Regions from separate parts of the Lentibacillus cibarius genome, predicted to be linked through region 2. Evidence: riboswitches for the same ligand, from Rfam matches in the RefSeq annotation. Region 2 holds a riboswitch; each other region holds the start of a gene.
What was found. A riboswitch is a leader RNA that binds a small molecule or an ion and turns the genes downstream of it on or off. The one in region 2 is predicted to bind cyclic di-GMP.
Positions count from the first base shown of each region.

Region 1: linked by a shared signal. The riboswitch ahead of FFL34_RS06985 (response regulator) and the one ahead of FFL34_RS04190 (EAL domain-containing protein) in region 2 are both predicted to bind cyclic di-GMP.
Region 3: linked by a shared signal. The riboswitch ahead of FFL34_RS05285 (competence type IV pilus major pilin ComGC) and the one ahead of FFL34_RS04190 (EAL domain-containing protein) in region 2 are both predicted to bind cyclic di-GMP.

Region 1 is NZ_VCIA01000001.1:1,450,817-1,458,347, forward strand. It holds gene FFL34_RS06970 (tetratricopeptide repeat protein) at 1-2,386, opposite strand, end outside; gene FFL34_RS06975 (hypothetical protein) at 3,243-3,494, shown strand; gene FFL34_RS06980 (restriction endonuclease) at 3,615-4,127, opposite strand; cyclic di-GMP riboswitch class I at 4,547-4,628, shown strand; gene FFL34_RS06985 (response regulator) at 4,737-5,099, shown strand; gene FFL34_RS06990 (aspartyl-phosphate phosphatase Spo0E family protein) at 6,094-6,315, shown strand; gene FFL34_RS06995 (hypothetical protein) at 6,532-6,729, shown strand; gene FFL34_RS07000 (HNH endonuclease) at 6,810-7,388, opposite strand.
Region 2 is NZ_VCIA01000001.1:832,735-840,265, forward strand. It holds gene FFL34_RS04165 (chemotaxis protein CheW) at 1-53, opposite strand, end outside; gene FFL34_RS04170 (chemotaxis protein CheA) at 65-2,086, opposite strand; gene FFL34_RS04175 (chemotaxis protein CheX) at 2,111-2,572, opposite strand; gene motB (flagellar motor protein MotB) at 2,578-3,372, opposite strand; gene motA (flagellar motor stator protein MotA) at 3,350-4,093, opposite strand; gene FFL34_RS04190 (EAL domain-containing protein) at 4,164-4,877, opposite strand; cyclic di-GMP riboswitch class I at 5,091-5,182, opposite strand; gene FFL34_RS18535 (methyl-accepting chemotaxis protein) at 5,506-7,524, opposite strand.
Region 3 is NZ_VCIA01000001.1:1,085,111-1,092,641, forward strand. It holds gene pilO (type 4a pilus biogenesis protein PilO) at 1-390, opposite strand, end outside; gene FFL34_RS05275 (hypothetical protein) at 380-925, opposite strand; gene pilM (type IV pilus biogenesis protein PilM) at 939-1,844, opposite strand; gene FFL34_RS05285 (competence type IV pilus major pilin ComGC) at 1,945-2,400, opposite strand; cyclic di-GMP riboswitch class II at 2,432-2,514, opposite strand; gene FFL34_RS05290 (type II secretion system F family protein) at 2,570-3,769, opposite strand; gene FFL34_RS05295 (type IV pilus twitching motility protein PilT) at 3,844-4,884, opposite strand; gene FFL34_RS05300 (GspE/PulE family protein) at 4,900-6,525, opposite strand; gene FFL34_RS05305 (hypothetical protein) at 6,562-6,984, opposite strand; gene FFL34_RS05310 (type II secretion system protein) at 6,981-7,400, opposite strand; gene FFL34_RS05315 (prepilin-type N-terminal cleavage/methylation domain-containing protein) at 7,511-7,531, shown strand, end outside.

The DNA of each region.
Region 1 (7,531 bases), 620 kb from region 2:
ATTGTTCAAAGCCTTTGCCCAAATCCCTTTTCCGGGCATCAAAAACTACGAGATACCCCATTGTACAATCCTTTTTGTCCATATAGGCTTCCGTTTGTTCAATTGCCCCCTTAGTATAAGTCGAGGAATAACCCTCACCACACATTTTAATTTCTAGGATAAGGTTAATTCCCGGTGGGATCCTAATATAAACATCCATCCGACCTTCTCCTATAACAACTTCATCAAGAACTTCAATATCTGGATGTAGTTGTGTGCGTAAATAGAGTAAAAGATACTGTTGTGCCTTTTTTTCAGGCGAAGATATCCACTTTATTTTTCCACTTTCACGTCGCCAAAAATCTGGTGTATGATGCTTTTCTATTATCTTTTGAAAACTATACAATTTCTCAGACATTCGATTCTGAATAGTCTTATGCACCTTTTCCTTTGGTTCATTTAAAAAATCAGCTATCAATGGGTAAGAGCGAGTATCGGTTTCTGTCTGCTCCATCACTTGCTCAGTCACTCGATGTAAAGATTGCTTTATTTGTTCCTGAACTTCTGGGTCAAATGGGGCCACAGCCAATGCCTCTTTAAAGGCTTCATAGGATTCTCGTGGTTGTCCCAATTTCTCATATTGGGTGCCAATAACTTGCCAAGCAGTCACATTATCTTCCTCAATTTTCACCCATGACAAGGCATGCTCTAGCTTGGAATCATCTTTACCTAATTCTTGTGCTAAAAACACAACTTGTGGGTATAATTCAATGTATGTTGGTTTTACCCGTATTGCTTCACATAAATAATCGTAAGCTTTTTCCATGCGATTAAGCACTTTCATAATTTTAGCATATAATTTCAAAACAAGTACGTGTTCATCAGGATATTCTTCAATATTTAACTTCATTGCTTGATCTAATGATTGCAAAGCAATATCAGGTTTTTCATCAATTTGACGACTGGCTAAGGTTAGCAAAAACATCACTCGCAAGTGAATCGATTCCATTTTATCGACATCTTGTTTTAATTCTGCTAATTTATGAGGATCTATCTCAGAATCCGTATTTAATAAAGTAATCATTCGCTCTCGAAGTTTCCAATCCTCTGTTTTTATAGAACGTTCTTTGAAGTCATGTAATTTTGTCTTCCATGATTGCGCTTCTTCACTTTCACCTAATGCTCTGCAAACGATAACCAAATAATTGAGGGTAGCTTCTATTTCATCATCAATACCAATTAAACCTTTTCTTGTATGATAACTTGAGAGGAATGCATCCTTCGCTTTTTCATACCGTTTTAACTCATCCGCTATTTTCCCTTGATGAAAGTACAAATATCCAAGAACATGGGAAATTCCGATGGTTTCACTATTAGAATTTTGTAGCACAACTAGATGGTCAATCCTTTCTTGCAGTATATGGATTGCTTCTTTTGGTTGACTGCCCTCATAGTGACGAATAACGCTCATGTAAGCACGAATTGCTTGTTGATGATCACCTTTATTCAGCCATAAATCTCCAGCTTTCGTATATGACTCTAAAGCTTCTGTCATCTTTCCTTGAGACTTCAGAACATAGCCGATATTATAATAAGCCCATGCTTTGGAGTGAGCATTAATTTCCTTTTCCATTTTTAATGCTTCATTGTAATGAAACTCCGCTGCTTCAAATAGTTCTTGGGAAACAAGTGCATTACCTAATGCTAGGCGAACATTAAAAATAACATCTTCACTTAAAGATGAATCTTGTTCGAGAAGCCAGCGCGCATCAGATTCCGCACGTGCATGGCATTGATTAATCTCACATGCCCCAAGCTTTTGAAGAGATAACTTTACTCTTGATTCATGCGGTAGTTCTTCAGCCTTTATTTGAAATATAGCATCTAGCAGTATTTCCGGTGCAGTCCCTGCCAAATAAAGGTTTGTCTTCACTGTATCATCCTGATACAGTTCAAATGCTTCCTGATACCTTTCTTTGCGCACCATTGCCAAAAGCTCATTCGCATTTTCTTCAAGGTTATAATAAGCATTAGTTTTCATTCGCTCCAACGCGTCTGACATCACGTTTTCACCAAAGTATTCACTCACACCGTTAATAAGTGGCGATGAAGTGCCAATTTGTTTTTTACCAACTCCAAATTGAAGAGTAACTTGATAATCACCCGAATCAACCTCTCTATAGGAAAAAGCATTTTCATCAAATTTCTCTAAACATGATTCAATAAATTCTAATGGTGAATTACCATCTTTAAACTCTATTTGTTCGAGTAAGTCTTTGATTTGTTCACTCTCTCTTTTTCTTTTTTTAAGAGGTTTAACCCTTACCTTGTTCCCGTCTTCATCTTGAATAAAGGAAACTATGCAAATAGGTCCATCCTCTCTTTCAATTTGATAACGCACCGACATTTAATCCCTCCAATAATCACGGAATTCTAAGTTTGTAGACTGTGAAAATAATATTAAATACACATATAGTGGCTCATTTGCCAATGCTTCATCCCATTACCTTACTAACAAACCGTTCCTATCACCTTTCTTTTTGTTACTAATCGATGGCGTTTAGGTATTCATCCCACATATCATCTTCAAGCTAAAAAAAATTCCAGATAGCTTGGTTCCACTTACTTATCAAACAGTTTCATTTATTTCTCCTTTCTTCGACAATATACATCATGCTCTGCGGAATACATATGCTGCAGATTCGAAATCAGCTAGTTAAACCGCCAGTCCAACTACCGCTCCTAAATTTTTGAAGCAAAAACATAATTCTTTTGATTCGCTCTGGATCCCTCATTTTTCATTCCCCTTTCAATGAAGCGGGGAAAACCCTATTATCGAATACTTGTATAGCTTCCAGAAGTTTCATCATCTAACGACGAAACCTTAATTCCCATACTTCTTAGTTTCTCAACACTTTCCTGCCGGTCCCTCTCTAACTGTTTGAACTTTTTCCTGAACACGATTCGAACAATAAACACAAGTGTAGGGAGCAGGACGAACTTCAACATATACCATAAGGCCATGAAGAATAAGATTATTAGTGAGAGATAAGCGAGAGTGTCCACCATCTCAATCGCTCCTTTTGTTTTATTTGCTTACTTTATTTTATACGATATGCCGTCGTTAGCGATTCAGCCAAAACCCTTTTAATAATACTCACGGTACCATTTTAATTCCTCTAAAATTTTTTTGCTTTAAACTCTTCGAAAATGAAAAATACCAAAGTATAATACTTCAAACATTTCGATTGGAGGAAAAGCCATTGGAACAATTCTATAAAGATGCATACGAAGAAGGAAAGAAAGTAAACCTGCTTATTGAGCCGGAAGATCAACTAAATGTCGCAATAAATCTTTTAGGAATGGTAGAGCAAACTTACGAGGAATTCTCTCATGAAATTCTACAATTCTATAGACATTATAACAATCCCGTTCCCAGCTTTATTAAACGTGTAAACAGCGACAATTTGATTGAGTTTGGTATGTATTTTGTCACCGGACTACTCAGTGAATAAGAGCAAAATGGAAAGGTGGATGATAACAATGAAATTGAGTAATGAACAATACGAAGCACTCTATGATGAAATGATGAATGTATTTACCTAGGGGCTAGCCATTAGCTTAGCCCCCTAAGATTAGCTACTTTTCTCTTCACCTTTATTATTCTTTATTATCCAATTCATTAATTGATTCCGATCAATCAACTTAACATGATTTGTAACCGCTAATTTTTTAGCTTGCTCTGTAAAAAAGCTATTTGTAATAACCCAGCATTCGTCGGCCTTATAGTGACTTTTGGCCGAGGCTATCTCTTGCACAGCTTTAACGCCAACATTTTTCTTATATCGTTTTACTTGAACAATAATTTTCTTGCCTTTTGAGGATAAAACTAAATCCGCCCCATAATCACCACTTGCCGGCGTTAGTTTAACATTATATCCGCTAGTTTTTAATTGTGCTTGAAGATACTCCTCAAACTTTCTACCTGACATTTTATCAATTTCTCGCATTCCTGACTTTCTTAGCTTCTGTTCCTTTATCGTATCAACGATAAATGCAAATATTAAGGTACCAATAACAAATACAATTAATCCCCATGTTAGTAAAGGTTCAGCTGTTAACATCGACCAAAGTAAATTCCATCCCATCTTAAAACCTTCTAAGAATCCCATACTACCTATCCTGTACTCCCTTTGAAAGAATCATTTATTTAAGATTACGATAATACATAGAACAATTCCGACTGAAACACTATAATTGCTTATCATCTTATACAAAGATAAAAGAGACTCCACTTCTGATATTTAACCTATATCATCAAAAAATCAGTTGTTTTCATAATCGCTTACAGCTTAGATTATTATACCGTCTATATTCAAAAATGGAAATACTAACCATGATTTAGTTGGTTATACCACAGAGACCACACATGCTCTCATTATTAAAAACGTAACTGAAAAGGCCCAACCAGTACCATAAGAGAACTTTTTTAATTCACAAAAAATACTTTATGCTTTACTCATTCTCACCGATGTTATACGTGGACAGTTTAATAGAATGATTTATGACCCGATAATGGCAAACTTATCGAAAGGTAAGGACGCAAAACCAAGGGCCTAAAGCTTTTAGTTCAGGCAGCCTTTTCTTTGGTTCGCCTTTTTTCTGTCTAAGGATAAACATGATATTTATTATAGATAAAAAACACAGGATTTAATGTGAAATACCCACGAAGAATAAAATCAGGGAGCAGGGACGATATGGGTACGATATTAATAGTTGATGATTCAGGGTTTATGAGAGGCTATTTAAAACGTATGATTCAGGAACATGGCTATACAGACGTTATAGATGCAGCGGATGGGCAGGAAGCGATTAACGTGTACAAATACTGTAACCCCGCCATTGTTTTTCTCGACATAACAATGCCGAATGTCGATGGTTTAACAGCACTAGAGGAAATTATCAAATTCAATCCTGATGCGAAAGTGGTTATGTGTTCAGCTATAGGTACAGAATCCAATGTTATTAAAGCACTGCAATTAGGTGCCATAGATTTTATTGTAAAGCCGAAATTTGATGGCTTGATAGACGTTCTGAACAAGCATTGTCATACGTATTAAACATTTTACTTAGATTGGAATGAAAAGCGAATGCAAAAACACAGAATATGTACAAACTGCGGAAAAATTGATCGCCTAATAGATGGTCTATGCAACGACTGTTACGATGAAGAAAGGGATAATTTAAAAAGAATCAAAGCATTTTTGTCGAAACACCCGCAATCAAATGCAATCGATATCTCTATAGAAACAGGCATCCCTATTGATGACATCACGCGTTTGATAAAAAAGGGAGCCATTACATAAATAGCGATTGGAGGAATGAGATTGAGATTATTTCACAAGGTTGCAACAACTTTATTCGGTTCATCAGAGACCTATTTGATACGTTCAAAAAAAGAAGTGCATATAACTTCAATATCAAAAAGAAGCTGAAACTATCGAAGGGCAGGTAATAGAAGGTTATGAGCAATTAATAGAGGCTGAATGTTTTACGTTTGTTATCCGTGCCTTTTGAACTAGGCGTACAAGCGGGAAGGTTGTTTTACAATTTGGAGCATACCATAACCCGTTATTAATACATATTCTTTATAATGATAAAACAAACCGACCGGGGAAATGGACGAAACTTATCATGACAAACAGTAGAACCCACTCAACTTGAATCTGAGTGGGTTCTTACTATGTGATGGGGTGGATTTTCCTATCCCACAGAGGTCCGCACTATGCGGATAACTTTATTTTAGCAGAAATGGTCACCCCCATCAAAAAAGCGTAAAACAAAGTGAAAATGGCACCACCCCTCTAAATGAATGATTTTTAAACAAAGAAGCTGCCACGGTGATGATCCCTTGGCTCCCAAGATTTCCGGCTAATAGCTGGGCAACCGAGACAACCATATCCTTATTTCATATCATAATTTTTCCAATATATCAGATTAATTTCGAACATATTGTTCATTAAAAATTCACAACCACCACTAGATTATAGGGATTTGTATCCATTATAATAGGTTGGGTTTAATATGATTCTTAGTACATAAGGAGCATTAATGATGCAAACAAGCTACAGGAACTTAGAACATTTAGTACAAATGATTAATCAGCATAGAAACTTAATGCTGGAAACCGCAAAGGTCTATGGTATGGGAAGTGAAAAGACATTAAATATTAGCCAAGAATTGGACGAGTTAATCCTTGCCTACCAAAAGGCTACTGCGGCCCAAAGTAAGACTAATAGCGTAGATGAGGAAAAGCTTCCTTTAAGTTCAGCCTGACAACTACTTCCACACCTGCTCAAAGGGGTTATATGTGTCAAAAGATCACGAGCATATCTTCTTCGGTTGAACAGAAAGAATTAGCTTCTCTCTTGAGGGTCTATTTCTTTTATGAAGGAATATGATGTACGATGATAATTGTAGTGCCAAGAACCGAATATAAGGTCATTTGCTGTTGGAGAAAGTCATCACCATTGACTAAAAGGGGTGAGGAAAATGAGAAAACTTAATGATAGCAAAGGATTTTGCCCTTTTTGCGGAGCGGATCTGCAGGGAGAACCAATACCGGAGGAAATGCAACATCAGTATGGGGCAACTCATTTCAGTAGAAAAATCGGCATTTCCAGTATAGAAGAAGATCGTATTGTGAAATGGCAGTGTCCGGATTGTGGGAAGGAATGGGAGCGGGAATGATAAGAATCCTGCAGAGATTTCTCTTCACAGGACTTTTATCACTATTTTATCGTTTTAAAGCGTTCGGAGGACTGTTCCCTTTAACTTGGTTGTTGGAATCTGATGTTGATGATTTCTAAATATTCTTCATACCTCATATCGGCTTTCTCACTATTGCATCCCCCACAAGAACAAACACAGTTGCTTGGTGTGCTAAATCCACCTTTTGATTTGGGTATTTTATGATCAATCGTATCTCCATAAAATCCACAATAATGGCATATAAAGCCATCCCGTTCCAATACGAACTTTTTTAAAGATTTCCTGTTGAAAAAATGATGAATTAATGTGCTATGAAAAATTCCAGCTGCTCCTTCTTCCACCAACTTCTTAGCTTTGTCATAGCTTACGGTATTTTCAAATTTATAATTACTTGAATCCCGGCCGCGAATGGTAATTTCTTTAGATGTATCTAATAAAGACGTATCAAAGCTATATTCCTGCCTTGAACTAAGTATTCTTTCATGCTTACGATCTTTGCAATCCCAACAGTAGGATTTTCTTTTCGTTCCATTACTCATTCTCCCACCTCTTGTTGGGAATTTTTTCAGATATTTAGTTTCACCACAAATTTTACACTTTTTATAGATCCTGCAAGCATCACCTATACTGACACCCAATATGATCGCCTCCAAAATCGACACACTATTACTATTTCGTTATCGCCCGCCTTTGCCCTACTCTAACCATTTCAGGAGTTGTTATTAATACACTATCATTTTCTGTCTTTTAAATCTAATCTAAATAGCAAAAGGAGCCTTCA
Region 2 (7,531 bases):
CCATATTTTTGTTGATCCATCTGGAAAACAATTACTTTCATGGAATCTTCCATACAAATCCTCCTCATTTAATCAGTTCATTTGGGTCAATAATGAGCGACACTTGTCCATTACCTAATATCGTTGCACCTGAAATCGCGTACACATTTTTTAAATAGTTACCCAATGACTTAAGAACAACTTCCTTTTTGCCAATAAACGAATCGACCATTAAACCGGTCATTTTATCGGCTTTTTTTATAATAACAACAGGTTGATAATTATTTTTATTCTCCACATCACTTTCTTGAACGTTGAATACATCCTGGAGTGAAACTAACGGAACAACTTTGCCGCGGAAATCCATTACCTTTTGCCGTTGGACGTGCATTATTTCTTTTTCTTCCAATAAAACCGTCTCAATAACGGAGGAAAGTGGAATGCCGTAGATTTCGTCCTGCACATGAACCAGCAACGTATTTAAAATGGACAAGGTCAACGGCAACTGGATTGAAAATTTACTTCCTTTACCTGGTTCGGATTCCACATTAATATCCCCACCAAGCGCTTCGATTTTCATACGTACGGCGTCTAAACCAACACCGCGCCCCGAAATATCCGATACACTCTTCGCAGTACTAAACCCGGAAGCAAAGATGAATTGATAAACGTCTTCGTCCTTTAAACTTTGGGAATGATCAGCGGACAATAATCCATTTTCAATTGCTTTATTAGCAACTTTTTCACGATTTATGCCTTCCCCGTCATCTTCTATTTCAATGAACACATGATTACCGCTATGATAAGACCTGAGCGTTAGGTTGCCTACTTCCGGCTTGCCATTTGCTAAGCGCTCTTCCGGTGACTCAATCCCATGATCAACAGAATTTCGGATTAAATGAACAAGCGGATCACCAATTTCATCAATTACCGTTCTGTCAAGCTCCGTTTCTGCACCGACAATATTAAGATCAATTTTTTTATGTAAGTCCTTTGCTAGCCCTCGCACCATTCGTGGGAACCGATTAAAGACTTGTTCCACAGGCACCATACGCATCGTTAAAATAACACGCTGCATATCCTGCGACACTCTAGCAATATGTTCGATGGTATCGGTTAGTTCCTGGTTTTTCAGCTGACTTGAGATATCCTCCAGTCGACCGCGATCAAGCACCAATTCCTCAAACAAGTTCATCAAATGATCGATTCGGTCACTGCTGACTCGGATTGTCTTGGATGAAGCATGCTTGGATTTCTTTCCGGAAGCTTTTTCTTGTTCAGAGACACTCTTATCAGATTCGGGCTGCGGACTTTTATGTTGCGATTTTTCTTCAGCTTGTTCCTCTTCAGGCGCTTCATTCCCGGCGTCAAACGCTACAATCGTCACATCATCAATCTCTGAAACAGTATGAATACGACTCTTGATTGATTCTGCTGATTCATTTGATAATAGAACAATTGAAAAGGACTGTTCAAAGGCTTCTGCTTCTAGTTCCTCAACCGTTGGAACCGATTTAATTACTTCGCCGAGCTTTTCCAACACTTCGAATACCATATAAACGCGTGCAGCCTTCAACATACAACCATCCACAAGCTTCACGGTTATCTGAAAGGTACTATATCCCTGTTCCGCAGCTTGGTGAGCAACCGTCAACTGGTAGTCATCCAGTGCTAACTCGTTCATAATCGTTGTTTCCTGTTTATTTCGTCCCCCTGATGATGTACCTGTCCCATTCTCAATCTGTTCAAGCTGTTGAACAAGACCACTGACATCTTTGCTTCCATCCTCCCCACTATTGATGGCACTGACCATTTCTTCTAAGTCTTCCAGCGCTTCCACTAATATATCAATGACTTGTTCCGAGACTGCCAGCTCGCTTTTCCGGATTTTATCAAGCACATTTTCCATTTTATGTGTCAGGGACGCAATGTCATCGAATTCCATCGTCGCTGCCATCCCCTTCAATGTATGAGCCGAGCGAAAGATCTCATCAACCAGGTCAAGATTGTCTGGCTGCTTTTCTAATTCAAGCAGATTATCGTTAATCGACTGGAGATGTTCATTACTTTCATCAAGAAAAATCTCCATGTATTCATTTGTCTCCATGTAAGGATTCCTCCCTCCTGCTAATTAATCAAGTAATAAATAGACTGTCATATCACCTATATCGGTGAATGTGACCGTAACATCAATCCCTTGCTTAAAACCCAAAATTTTCGTATTCCCTTGCATCATGGTAGGGGATGTGATGTTTAGCGAAATCCCTTCTGTAATGATATTAGTTGAAAGGCCGCCTGCGATCATATTTCCAAGTTCACCGCTAAAGGATATAAGCATTTCTCCTTCAAGTGACATGCCGTACATGGTTTCTCCAATCGCGCTAAACACCTCCGGATCGCCCGAAAGGACAAGTTTCCCCTGTATATCTCCGGTGATGCCAATCAATACCCCGTACTCAAGATGGAACTCTTTTGCCAATAATGTGGGTTTCTGTCGTGAATATTGCACAGGAACTACTGTATCAAGAGAAGTAAACGTGGCATTAAGTAGGTCAGTCACAGCTTTATTACGTTCGTTTGTTGTCAATTGCATTATCTTTATCCCCTCTCATTCTTAGTTGAATCGCCTTCTTCTAAGTCAATGTCATAGTTTGGTAGTATGAGCAATTCCACCCGTCTGTTTTTGGCCATATTTTTTCCATTAGTATTGGGTGCAATTGGATGATGCTCACCATATCCTTTCGAGCTGAACCGTTCAGGATCCAATTGTTCATTTTTTAATAATAACCGCATGAAGTTAATGGCTCGCATTGCGCTCAGCTCCCAATTCGATGAAAATTCACTGGTATGGATAGGACGGTTATCCGTATGTCCACTGACAATAATCTCGTGTGGCGGGTCGGTATATAAAAAATTAGACACTTCTCTAGCAACAGCTTTTCCTTTCGCTTTCACTTTCGCACTACCGGTATCAAATGATACATCATTAAGGATCGTTATTAGCAGTCCTTCACCGGATAGAGTCGTTCCTATTACATCTGTTAACCCATTTTTACTAATGTAATCATTAATTTGCTTCTGCAAGTTCTGTAATTGTGTTAGCTCTGCCGCTCCTTTGTCTTTCTCGTTATCTTTCCTATTACTATCTCCCGTTTCCGCGGCCGGTCCCGTTGGTTCTTTGTCAATGGTACTGCTGTTGTTCTCCAACACCCCATTTCCTCCGCTAAGTTCACTATTAAATACTTGAACAAGCCTTTCGTATTTCTGGGCGTCGATTTCACTCATAGCAAACAACACAATAAATAACGCAACTAAAAGGGTCAACAAGTCAGAATATGGGAGCAGCCATGACTCACTCACATGTGGCCGATTACGCTGTTTCTTGTTCTTCATCGTCTCCCTCCTGCATAATATCTGTCATTTCTTTTGACGATAGATATGAACTCAGCTTATCTTTAATCATGCGCGGCGAGTCCCCATTTGTGATGGATAGTAATCCCTCAATCATAATCTGTTTAATTCGAACTTCATTCTCCGATTTCTCTTTCAACTTATTGGCAAACGGATGCCATAAGACATAACCTGAAAAGATCCCTAATAATGTGGCAATGAATGCTGCTGAAATTGCTTTCCCAAGTGCCTCGATATCGTTTAAGTCACTCAAAGCAGCAATGAGTCCGATTACAGCACCAAGTACTCCTAATGTGGGGGCATAGGTGCCTGCCTGCGTAAAAATAGCAATCCCTTTTTGGTGTCTTTCTTCCATAGCATCGATTTTTTCGATTAATACTTCTCGAATGAAGTCAGGTGACTGACCGTCAACAGCCAATTGCAGACCGGAAGAAAGAAAAGTATCATTCACGTTGTCAATCTCTTTTTCCAGCCATAGAAGTCCCTCGTTCCTTGTTATTTTCGCCCAGTGTTCAAATTGCTTAATAATCTCCTGCACATTATTTGTTTTTTCTTCAGTGAAAATGATTTTCAACAGGGTAGGAACTTTTGTTAATGTGTTCATTGGAAAAGCTATAAAAACAGAAGCTGCAGTACCTAGGAAAATAATCAACAGTGCTGCTGGATTTATTACAGCAGCAGGATTGACTCCTTTCAAAAACATTCCCACGCCAATTGCAATAAGTCCAAATACGATTCCAGTGATTGATGCTTTATCTACTTTCAAAACGTAATTACACCTGTCCTAACTTCCATAACTTTGGAATATAATAGTTTATTGGTTTAGGCCTGCCAAAGAAATATCCCTGCCCAAAAGAAACACCCAGCTCCTTCGCTTTCTGTAAATCCCCTTCGTTTTCAAAACCCTCTAAAATAACCTTTGTATCTCCGCCAAAAAGGTGAAGCATCAACCTAATTACTTGCTGTTTTTTAGGTGAATTTGCTAATCCATTTGTGAAATAACGACCAATCTTTGCAATATCCGGATTGATTTCCAAAATCGCCTTTAGCGTTGATTCGCCTTTACCTACATCATCCATTGCTATTAAAAAGCCTTCTTTTTTAATTTCTTTTATTACCTGGCCAAAAAGAGACAAATCAATATCCGAATGGGCTTCGTTTATTTCGAAAACAATATTGTGAGCCTTTGTATCAATAATTGATTTCACTTTTTCCAGGAAGCTATAAAATGATGAATCCATTACTGTTATAGGAAAAACGTTAACACATATGTATAAATCACTTAATCCTTCCATTTCATTCTTTAAGCTGCTAATAGCTTTCATAATTGATTCCATGTCTGTAGCAACTAACTGGTTTTGTTCTTTCGCATATTCAAACAATAATTGTGGATCGTCGAACTCATCCGAACGAAGAAGCATTTCGAAACCGCAAATATCATTCGAAAATAAATTGATTATCGGTTGAACAACGTGATAGTAATCCAATTCAGTTACTGTCCTCATCTTTCATACCTCTTTTAATCTGTTTCTATAATATCTATCTGAATCTTTCCTTCTAAGGACCACCCCATACCATTCATTTATACCCAGGACATAGCACCTATTTCCCAAAAAACTTCATACCATTAAACACAAAAATTGGCTATTCTATAGTAGTTGAATAGCCAATTAGTTTAAATAAAACTATCTAATTAAAAAATTGGTAGCCAGGCGATCATGATGTATACTATTACATTTTAGACTCTTAGCTTTGCGTCCTACTCTTTCGATGTAGTTTGCCTTTTTCAATTGATTAAATTGTAATGGTATAAAGTTCCTATGGGCATATTATAAACGCTCTTGTCGACAAAAAGCAACATGATTTTACAAAAGTTTACATTTCATCCCGCAAATGCTTCATTTATATTGTCTGCTTTTGGTATGGGAATTCCAAAGTTCTCAATAATCTACCTTTACAAACTATCCATGAATAAAAACGAAAGCGACTCTCAGTACTTATCCGGTTGCCCGCCGACAAATCACTCAATAAGCTATTTGATTTTGAATTGATTTGGCGGCGGAGCCTTTAGCCTTCATTTATCCTGCATCAACTACAACCGATTGAAGTTTTACTTTATAAGCGGAATTGCCGTACTAGTCCATTCAATTCTTCTGCGAGTTTGGCCAAATCGTCCGCACTGGATGCCACTTCTTCCATGGAACTGCTTGTCTGCTGAGAGGAAGCAGAAGTCTGTTCGACTCCAGCGGCAGACTCTTCAGAGACGGCAGCAATCTCCTGGACAGAACTATTCATTTGTTGACTGTTGGCAGCAATTTCCGATAGGTTGTCCGATACCGTCTGAATGCTATTGACGACATCTGTAACCGCTCTTCGTATGTTTTCAAATTTTTCACCGGTTGTGCGAATTTGCTCGGTTCCTTTTTCAACTTCTTTATAGCCTTCCTGTAGCGAATCGGTCACAGTGCTGGACTCCCCTTGGATGTTTGTAACAATCGTAGTAATATCTTTAACTGATTCTGCGACTTGTTCTGCCAATTTACGAACCTCATCGGCCACCACAGCAAATCCTTGACCATGCTCACCTGCCCGTGCAGCTTCAATAGCGGCATTCAATGCCAGTAAATTCGTCTGGTCAGCTATGTCTTTTATAACGGACACAAGTTTGGAAATCTCTTGTGATTGAGCGTCTAGCCCCTCTACCTTCTGTACGGCATCCTGTACAATTTGATCAATTTTCTCCATCTGGCTGCTGGAACTTTCCATCAACTGACTGCCTTCCTCTGTCATACGGAAGACTTCATTTGATGATTGATGTATCTGTTCCCCGCTTTCATTTGCTTCCTGTACCTTGACCGTGAATGTCGACATAAAGGATGACAGTTCACTCGCACTGTTTGCTTGTGTCTCTGACCCTGATGCCAGTTCCTGCATGGTAGAAGCAACTTGTTCGGCACCTGATTTCACTTCATTAGCCGACTGTGTCAGCTCCTCGCTCTGACTGCTAACTGTGTCGGATACTTCACCTATTTGGTTAAGTAAATCACGCATATGTTGATTCATCTCGTTAGTCGTGATTACCAATTGCCCAATTTCGTCATTTGTCTTCACTTCAAGCGGTTCTTGTGTTAAGTCACCGCTGGCTATTGCTTTCATCCGTTCCACCACGGTGTTGATTGGCTTAGATATACGACGAGTTATCATAATCGACACCACAATTGTTAGTATAAATACTACCACAATCGTAATACCAATCGTTAAGAGGACAATCTGTGCCTTTTTTGCAAATTCAGATTTATCAATAATACCACCGATTGTCCATCCAGTCGTTTCATTTTTGGCAAATCCCATCAATTTATCTTCTCCACCAGACTGAAAATCAACAGTACCACGTTTATCAGCGTCTACTATGGTCTGATAGAAAGATGCATCAGATATATCCTCACCAATCTGCTTTTTATCTGGATGGGCAAGGTAGCTCCCTGATTGATCAATCAGTACTGCATGACCAGTGTCACCTATTTCTGCCTTGTTAATGATGCCTAGCAACGAATTTACGGATATGTCTGAACTGACGACACCTAGTAGCTCGTCATCGTTATAGTAAGCCTGAGCAGCACTTATGACTGTTTCACCTGAAGCCTTGTCTATGTATGGTTCTGTCCAGACGGTGGTTCCTTCAGCCTCTACAGCCTGTTTGTACCATGATCGTTCCCTTGGGTCGAAATCCTCACCAAGATCAGCATCCGGATAAATGATTGTTTCTCCTGTTTCTTTTATTCCTGCATATACATTTTTCACCGATTCATTTGCCTCACCGGTTTCTTTAAAATAGTCAAACAGCGCTTCTTTCTCGTTTGGTTGATATTCCGATAGTAACTCATTTGAGGCAAAACGGGTCAGCATATAATCAATATTGTTAAAGAATAATTCAAATGTATCATCCATGCCTGCCATCTGACTTTTTATATTCTCTGTCATCTCACCTTTTGTTACTTCAACATTTGTTTTGTAGCTTACTAAAGCAACAACCCCGCCTGCACATGCCATTAAGATTAAAAACGGTATAAGGATCCTATACTGCACACGCCGGTTGAAAATCCACCCTTTTTTTTCCTTATTTCCTTTGCCCATTCTTATC
Region 3 (7,531 bases), 250 kb from region 2:
TTCATTTATGTTGGCGCCGGATACTTCCAGCATGTACCCGGCATTGCTTAGATCGCCTTCTTCAGCTGCACTACTACCAGAGGAAGCAATCGACTCAATAACGACATTCGTCTTGTTGGCCATTTGCCGCAGCTCGTTTAGTACTGCATCGGGCTTTTTGTCGGCCGGTACTTGTTTGGTAACTTGCTGTAGTGACTCGTCCATAGGCTGATCCTGTTTTTCGAGCTGATTGACTTGTCGCTCGTATAAATCTACCTGTTCTTCGGTAGAGGCGAGGTCATTCTGCAGCGGTTGAATGATCATCCGGTAACCGGCAACATATAAGAAAGCGGCAAAAGCGATCAATAAAATAAGAATTAATGTATGGCTTCGGTTCCAGTTAGTCAGCATCCGCACTCATCTCCTCCCGCAACACACCGCTGTCAAAAGTCACCACTAATGATGCATCATATCCGTCACCAGCCTTCGAAATGTCGGACATTTTTGCATCGAGCACATACGGTTGTTGCAGCAGTTTGCCAATATAATCCGAAACAGCAGACAGTGTATCAAACGCCGCTTCTAGTTGAAATTGCTCTCCACTATTATACGCGAAGTCCTCCATCTGCCCCGGGTCACGCAGCATGTCAAGCACTTGCTCATAAAGGGCCACACGCGGAACCGTTTGTGCTTCGATGGACGCTAATGCTTCCTTCGTCTGCTCGAGCTGCTGCACTGTGCCGGATGCTCCCTCCAGCTGTGAGACTTGGTTTTCCAGGACGGCCATCTCTTTTTGCTGCACGTCGATGGCATGTGTTAACCCATTTCGCTGCACCAGTAATACAGTAATCACAGCTATAACCAGCAGCAGAAAAATCAGAAACAGAACAAGCGGCATTTTTAGTTGTTTACGTTCTTTTTCTAAAAAGTTTATTTCCGTATTCATCACAAGTCCACCTTCAGCCGCCATTTTTCAAGCCAAGTCCCAGCAAGTCAACATATTTAAGGGAGAGTCTTTCTTCGGGAAATTCATAAATCGGTAGGGCCAGACTGTCAGCAAGAAAGCTTTTGGCCGTGGACAGATAAGGGAAATCCCCGGATACAATCAGTTGGTCGATGCGTGCTTCTCCCTTGGTAATCGAATATTGATAAAAATCGATAATCCGATTGATCTCTACCATATAATCACTGATGATACGTTCAGCCGTCTCCTGCGTCATTTCTTCATGCGAAGCCATTTTCATATGCCTGCTGAACACTGCTTTTTGATGCTGGAAGGCTGTCAAAAACAGCGCATCTTTGTTCCAATGAACGAGCATCACATGGTCGGATGCTGCTTGTGTTGTTTGAACATAATAGCGGTACACCGACAGAGACGTCAAATCAGCAATAACCGGGTGAAGCCCCGCCGCTGTAAACGCCTGTTCAAAGCTATTAATTTTTCCCCGCGGATAGGCATACAGCCGGACATTGGTTGTCTCCCCATCCCCTTCCAGCATGTCAATGGCGAGCGCCGGATCGTCAAACGGCAAATAGAAACTGTTACCGATTTGTGTGCGAATATAGCCCATTGCTTCTTCCTTGGACATTGCTGTCGGGATGGTTATATCCCTAATGACGACCGTATCATCCACGAGGCAAAAGGCTAGCTTTTTCCGTTTCCAGCGGTACTTTTGCACTAATTGCTCAATCGCGTTCTGAAAGGCCTTAGCATCCGCGATGGTACCACCCTGCATCGTACCCGCAGGCAGTTCGTGTTCCCCATGCACGACGATGCTGTCAGTTGTGGTATTTTTTTGATAGGCATAGCGGATCACCCGGCTCGTGATGATCATATTAACCCTGCCATTGTTGAAGAACTCCATATGACCACCTGCTTAGGTAAAAGTGTCGAATCTCGGTAAAAACGCCCTGCAGCAGAACGTGCAAGGCGTTTGGGTTGGTGATTGTGTTTTATTGAATGTATTAATCGTCATCTTCTTCGTTATTGTCATCATCGTCATCATTGCCGCCACTAGTGTCATCACTAATTTCTTCTTCATCTTCACCAGGTTTGTATTCAAACGTATAATCATCCACATCAGAATCATCAGCCTCATTTGTCACTTCTACAGTACCATTGTAATCTTTATCTGTATTAGGGTTAGTAGGTTTTTCTTCAAGAAAGCCCTCTTTAACTAGATTATCTAGCGTATAAGCACCATCTTCAGGATCAACCCCACTTGCATGAGCCAGCCTTGCCGCATTCTCCATTAATTCCCTATTCGACTTATCAGCATCTTCTTTCGATTTACCAATAACCCCTGAAACACTAGGTACCGCAATCGCCAATATTACCCCTAAAATGGCCAAGACAGCCAACAGCTCAACTAGTGTAAAACCTTTCTGCTGCTTAAATCTTTTTTTCAAACGTTCCAACATACGCCTCTCTCCCCTTTTTAGTTTAATAAGGTAATAGAGCGTCGGTTGCACTAGTTGCTCCTGGCTATCCAAGTGCCCATATACAGATAGCCGCTCATCACACCACTACCTTTTTCTTACATCTATTATACTAAATACTATGTATAATAACCACATCTTAGCAATTTGTTCACTGAATGTTCTCAAATAGCGAGAACATCGGCAAAACTATGGATACAATAACACTTCCAACGATTACCGTCAATAGAATAATCATTAATGGTTCGACCAATGTTTGAATGCGGTTGGACATTTGATCTAAGTCTTCTTCGTAAAATTGCGCGGCTTTTTGCAGCATGTGGTCGAGTGTTCCGGTTTTTTCACCGATCTGTACCATTTGCACAATTAACGGTGGGAAGGCCCAATGACCATCCATCACTCGGGTTATCGATTCACCGTTTTCCAGCGATTTCCGGGCGTCTGCTAAAACGTTTTGCATTACTTTATTGCCGACAACCCGTTCAGTAATCTCCAGCGCCTGTAAGATTGGCACTGCACTGTTGACGAGGGTGGAAAGTGTCTGTGTCATCCGGACAAGCACTGCTTTATGGGCAAGCTTGCCGAGGAAGGGAAATTTGATTTTCAAGCCATCCACACGGTATGCCACTGCCGGAAATTGCACGACATATTTGTACACGAGTACGCCGATTACCACGAGAACGAGCAGCATCCACCAGTAATACTGCATCCAATCGCTTAAGGACAGGATCAACTGCGTAAATACCGGGATATCCTCCCCGAAGGATTCAAACATCGATACAAACTGTGGTACGACAAACACGAGCAAGAATACCGTTAACAATAGCGTAATAGCCCCGACGATACTAGGATACATCAAGGCGGAGACGAGTTTTTTCCGGTTGGTATGTTCTTTCTCATAGTAATCAGCCATTTCGTTTAGAATGTCATCCAGTTTACCACTCGCTTCTCCGGCATGGATCATGTTGACGAGCAGCTCCGGGAAAACGTTCGGATGACGCTCGGTTGCGACAGAAAGCGCCTCCCCTCGATCAAGCTGCTTGTCTATGTCTTCAAGCGCGGATTGGAGCATACGATTGTCCGTTTGTCTGCTCATTGTTTTCGTCGCTTCCGAAATGGAAATCCCGGCATGAATCAGTGTCGCGTATTGCCGGAGAAAAATAACAAAATCAGCGTTTTTAAGCCGCTTGTTCAACATAATATCTTTATTCCACGGCTTCGTTTCGGTAATAGAGACGATAATGATACCGCTTTGTTCTAGTTCCCTTAACGCATCACGCTTCGTTTCCGCTTCTACTTTTCCCTTTACGCGCTGGCCGGACAATCGTTTACCGCTATACTCAAAGTTCACTGCATCACCCCCTGCTGGTCAAAATTTCCGCAAGCCCTTGCCAACATTATTCTACCATTCGCCACGCCCGGTCTTTATACTTCCCTAATTTCCAAAAACGGTGCGACGGTCTCATATGCTACGACGCCCTCATTAAGCAGCCGCTTCAAATCCATATCCATGGTATGCATGCCTTGCGCTTTGGATGTCTGCAGCACGTTCTGGATTTGGTGCAGTTTTTCATTGTTAATGAGATTTTTAACGGCCGGTGTGTTGATCAGCACTTCTGTTGCCACCCGACGGCTCGTCCCGTCTGTTGTCGGAAGCAATTGCTGGGAAATGACCGCTTTTAAAATAGAAGCCAATTGAATGCGGATTTGCGTTTGCTGCGCGGGTGGGAATACGTCAATCATCCGCTCAATCGTGGAAACCGCACCACTAGTATGCAACGTACCAAGTACTAAATGACCGGTTTCAGCTGCTGTAATCGCGGTGGAGATTGTTTCCAGATCACGCAGTTCCCCGACGAGAATAACGTCCGGATCCTGCCGCAAACTTGCCCGCAATCCGTTAAGAAAACTGTTCGTGTCGATCCCAATCTCGCGCTGATCAATAATCGAATAATGGTGCGTGTGTACATACTCAATTGGATCTTCCAGCGTAATCATATGCCGGCCCATCGTTTGGTTCATAAAATCAAGCATTGCCGCAAGTGTCGTACTTTTTCCGCTTCCGGTCGGTCCGGTGACAAGCACAAGGCCTTGCCGCTCGGTCGTAATTTCTTTGGCAATCGGCGGCAAGTGTAGCTCCTCAATGGACGGAATATGTCTCGGCACAATTCTGAATGCGAGCGACAACGCCCCGCGCTGGTAAAATAGATTGACTCTGAACCGGGAAACACCACTGATGCCACAGGAAAAATCCAATTCCCGCCGCTCCTGCAGCATCTGCCACTCGTGATCACTCAACAGTGAACGGCCCATCCGCTCGGTATCGGAAGGTTGTAACACAGGAAAATCCTGCTCAAGTAACAAACCATTAATACGAAACACGGGTGCTTTGCCGACCGTTATATGTACGTCGGAAGCTTTTTGATGAAACGCCTGTGTCAGCCATTGTTGCAATATATCATCCATTGTTTGCTTCCTCCTTCACATTTGAATCGACAGCTGCATAATCTCCTCCAGCGTCGTTTGGCCATTTTTTACTTTTTCCAGTCCGTCATGAATGAGAAATGACATGTCTTGTTCGGCGGCGTGAGCTTGTAAATCAGCCATGGACCCTTGATGTAACAATAAACTTTTTATCGCGTCATCGACCATAAACACCTCGTGTACTGCCAGCCGGCCGCGGTATCCCAGATAGTGACAGCTGCCACACCCTTTTCCTTCATATATATGGTCCACACTCATGTGATGTTTACTGAAAATATCCTTCTCCATGGGGGTCGGCTCGCGCTCTGCCTTGCAATCCAGGCAAATTTTCCGGACGAGACGCTGTGCTACAACGCCATTCAATGATGAGACGACGAGATATGGCTCAATCCCCATATCAATTAGGCGAGGTATGGCATCAACCGCACTGTTTGTATGCAACGTACTGAATACCAGATGACCTGTAAGCGAGGCCCGAATAGCGATTTCCGCCGTTTCCTGGTCGCGGATTTCACCGACCATAATCGTATTCGGATCCTGGCGTAAAATAGCGCGCAATCCAGCTGCAAATGTAAGGCCGACATTTGTATTCACTTGTACCTGGTTAACGCCTTCCATCTGAAATTCAACCGGATCTTCAATCGTAACCATGTTAATATTTTCCTGGTTTAGGTGATGGATAGACGCATAGAGTGTGGACGTTTTTCCTGACCCCGTCGGACCCGTAAGCAACACCAATCCGGACGGCCGCTCGAGCAATTGGGTATATTTTTGCCTATTTTCCTTGGAAAAGCCGAGGTCGTTTATTTTACGGAGCGCATTCGCTAAATTCAACACCCGGATGACGATCTTTTCCCCGTTCACAGTTGGCAAGCAGGAAATACGCAAGTCCACCGGCGTTACACCAATCGTCGTTTTAATCCGTCCGTCCTGGGGCAAGCGCGTTTGGGTAATGTCCAGCTCGGCGAGTATTTTAATGCGAGCCACCAGCGGATTCTGTAAATCCTTGGCAACCGTTTTATCTTTACGAAGCTCGCCGTCAATTCGGTAGCGCACGTCCACATGCGTTTCCTGGGGATCCAGGTGAACATCACTCGCTTTCAATTGAATCCCGGCCGTTAAAATCTGATCGAGCAGGTTGACGACAGACGCTCCTGTCCCTTCATCAGTCGTCGCAGCGTGGGCCTCGTCCTGTTTATAATAATGTTTATTGATGGCAAATAAAATATCGTCCCTCGTGGCAATCACCGGATAAATGCTGAAGCCTGTCGACAGCTCCAGATCATCAATGACATAATAATCCATCGGGTCCTGCATCGCGACAATCAACTCGTGATCCTTAATCTTGAGCGGCATCACATATTTCTCTTGGGCAAATTCACGCGACACATAGCCAAGCACCCGCTCCTCGATTGGGTACTGATAAAGCGAGACATGCGGAATGCCGAGCTGGAACTCCAGCACTTCAATCAATTGCTTTTCGGTAATAAACCCATGCTCGAGCAGCGCATCTCCTAATTTTTGGTCTGTTTTTTTACTATCCAGCGCTTCGTTAACTTGCGCTTCGGTCACGATCCCTGCTTCTTGTAGTAAATCGCCTAGTCGTTTACGTTGTTGTGCCATGGTCGTATCCCTCCTCGCCTTTTGCTTGATGAGCCCTTATTCCGTCTTCTTTAATGTAATTGTTATGGTTTGATGGACCTCCTCCGTGCGGCCGTGCGCTGTTCCTTCACTGGTAAATGCGATCTTCAGTTTTTCCTCATTGATATTAGCCCGGCTGTCAACTTTAATCGAGAAGGCGCGATCACCGTCAAGTCGATACTTCCTAGGTGCCGCCGGTAGTTTAATAGTCTGTACCTTTTCGACTTTTTGATTTTGAACATGCCCATTCACTAGCTCCTGATAGTAATCGACACCCATCTCCGCCACCAGCCTTGCATCGATATTCTCCTCCATCGTCGCGACTTGTCTGGTCGTATTGGTCACCTGATACAGGAGTGTCAGTACGAACAAAAGGATCAGCGTAATCATCATCAGGGTCAGTACAAGCGCCACCCCGCGTTCATTCATCAGACGCTTCATCCGGACCCACCTGCCTTGATGTAAGTATATGACTCACTTAGCAGCTTGTCGTCTTCAGAGAAAATTTGGATGTTTGTCCGGTACAAATGGACATCCTCTTCCTTGCAAACATTCAGTTCCACTGTATATGGATAGGATGGAAGTGCACTTAAATCGCCCCCCGTGAGCGAGCGCATTCTCCCACAAGCTGGCGCCCCGTCTAGCGGCAGATTTCCGGCATGGTCTTTTACATCGCTAGCTACCTGGCCCAATAAATTGCTTGCGGTCAGATTCTCTTCCGATTGGGATGACCAATTTAAAATTTGTGGAAAAATGGGTAACATCACAGCAATAACCATGGTCAAAAGCACAATCGATGTTATAATTTCAATAAGCGTGAAGCCATTTTTTTCTGAGAAGGGGGCATGTTCAGGCATTGGATTCTCTCCCTGACAAAAAACTTGACGTACATATAGAAGCACATTGACCGGGACTTTTTTCCGTACCGATTTTAGCCCTATTATACCATTGGATCGGACGTGATGATATGTTTACACACAAATTAAAC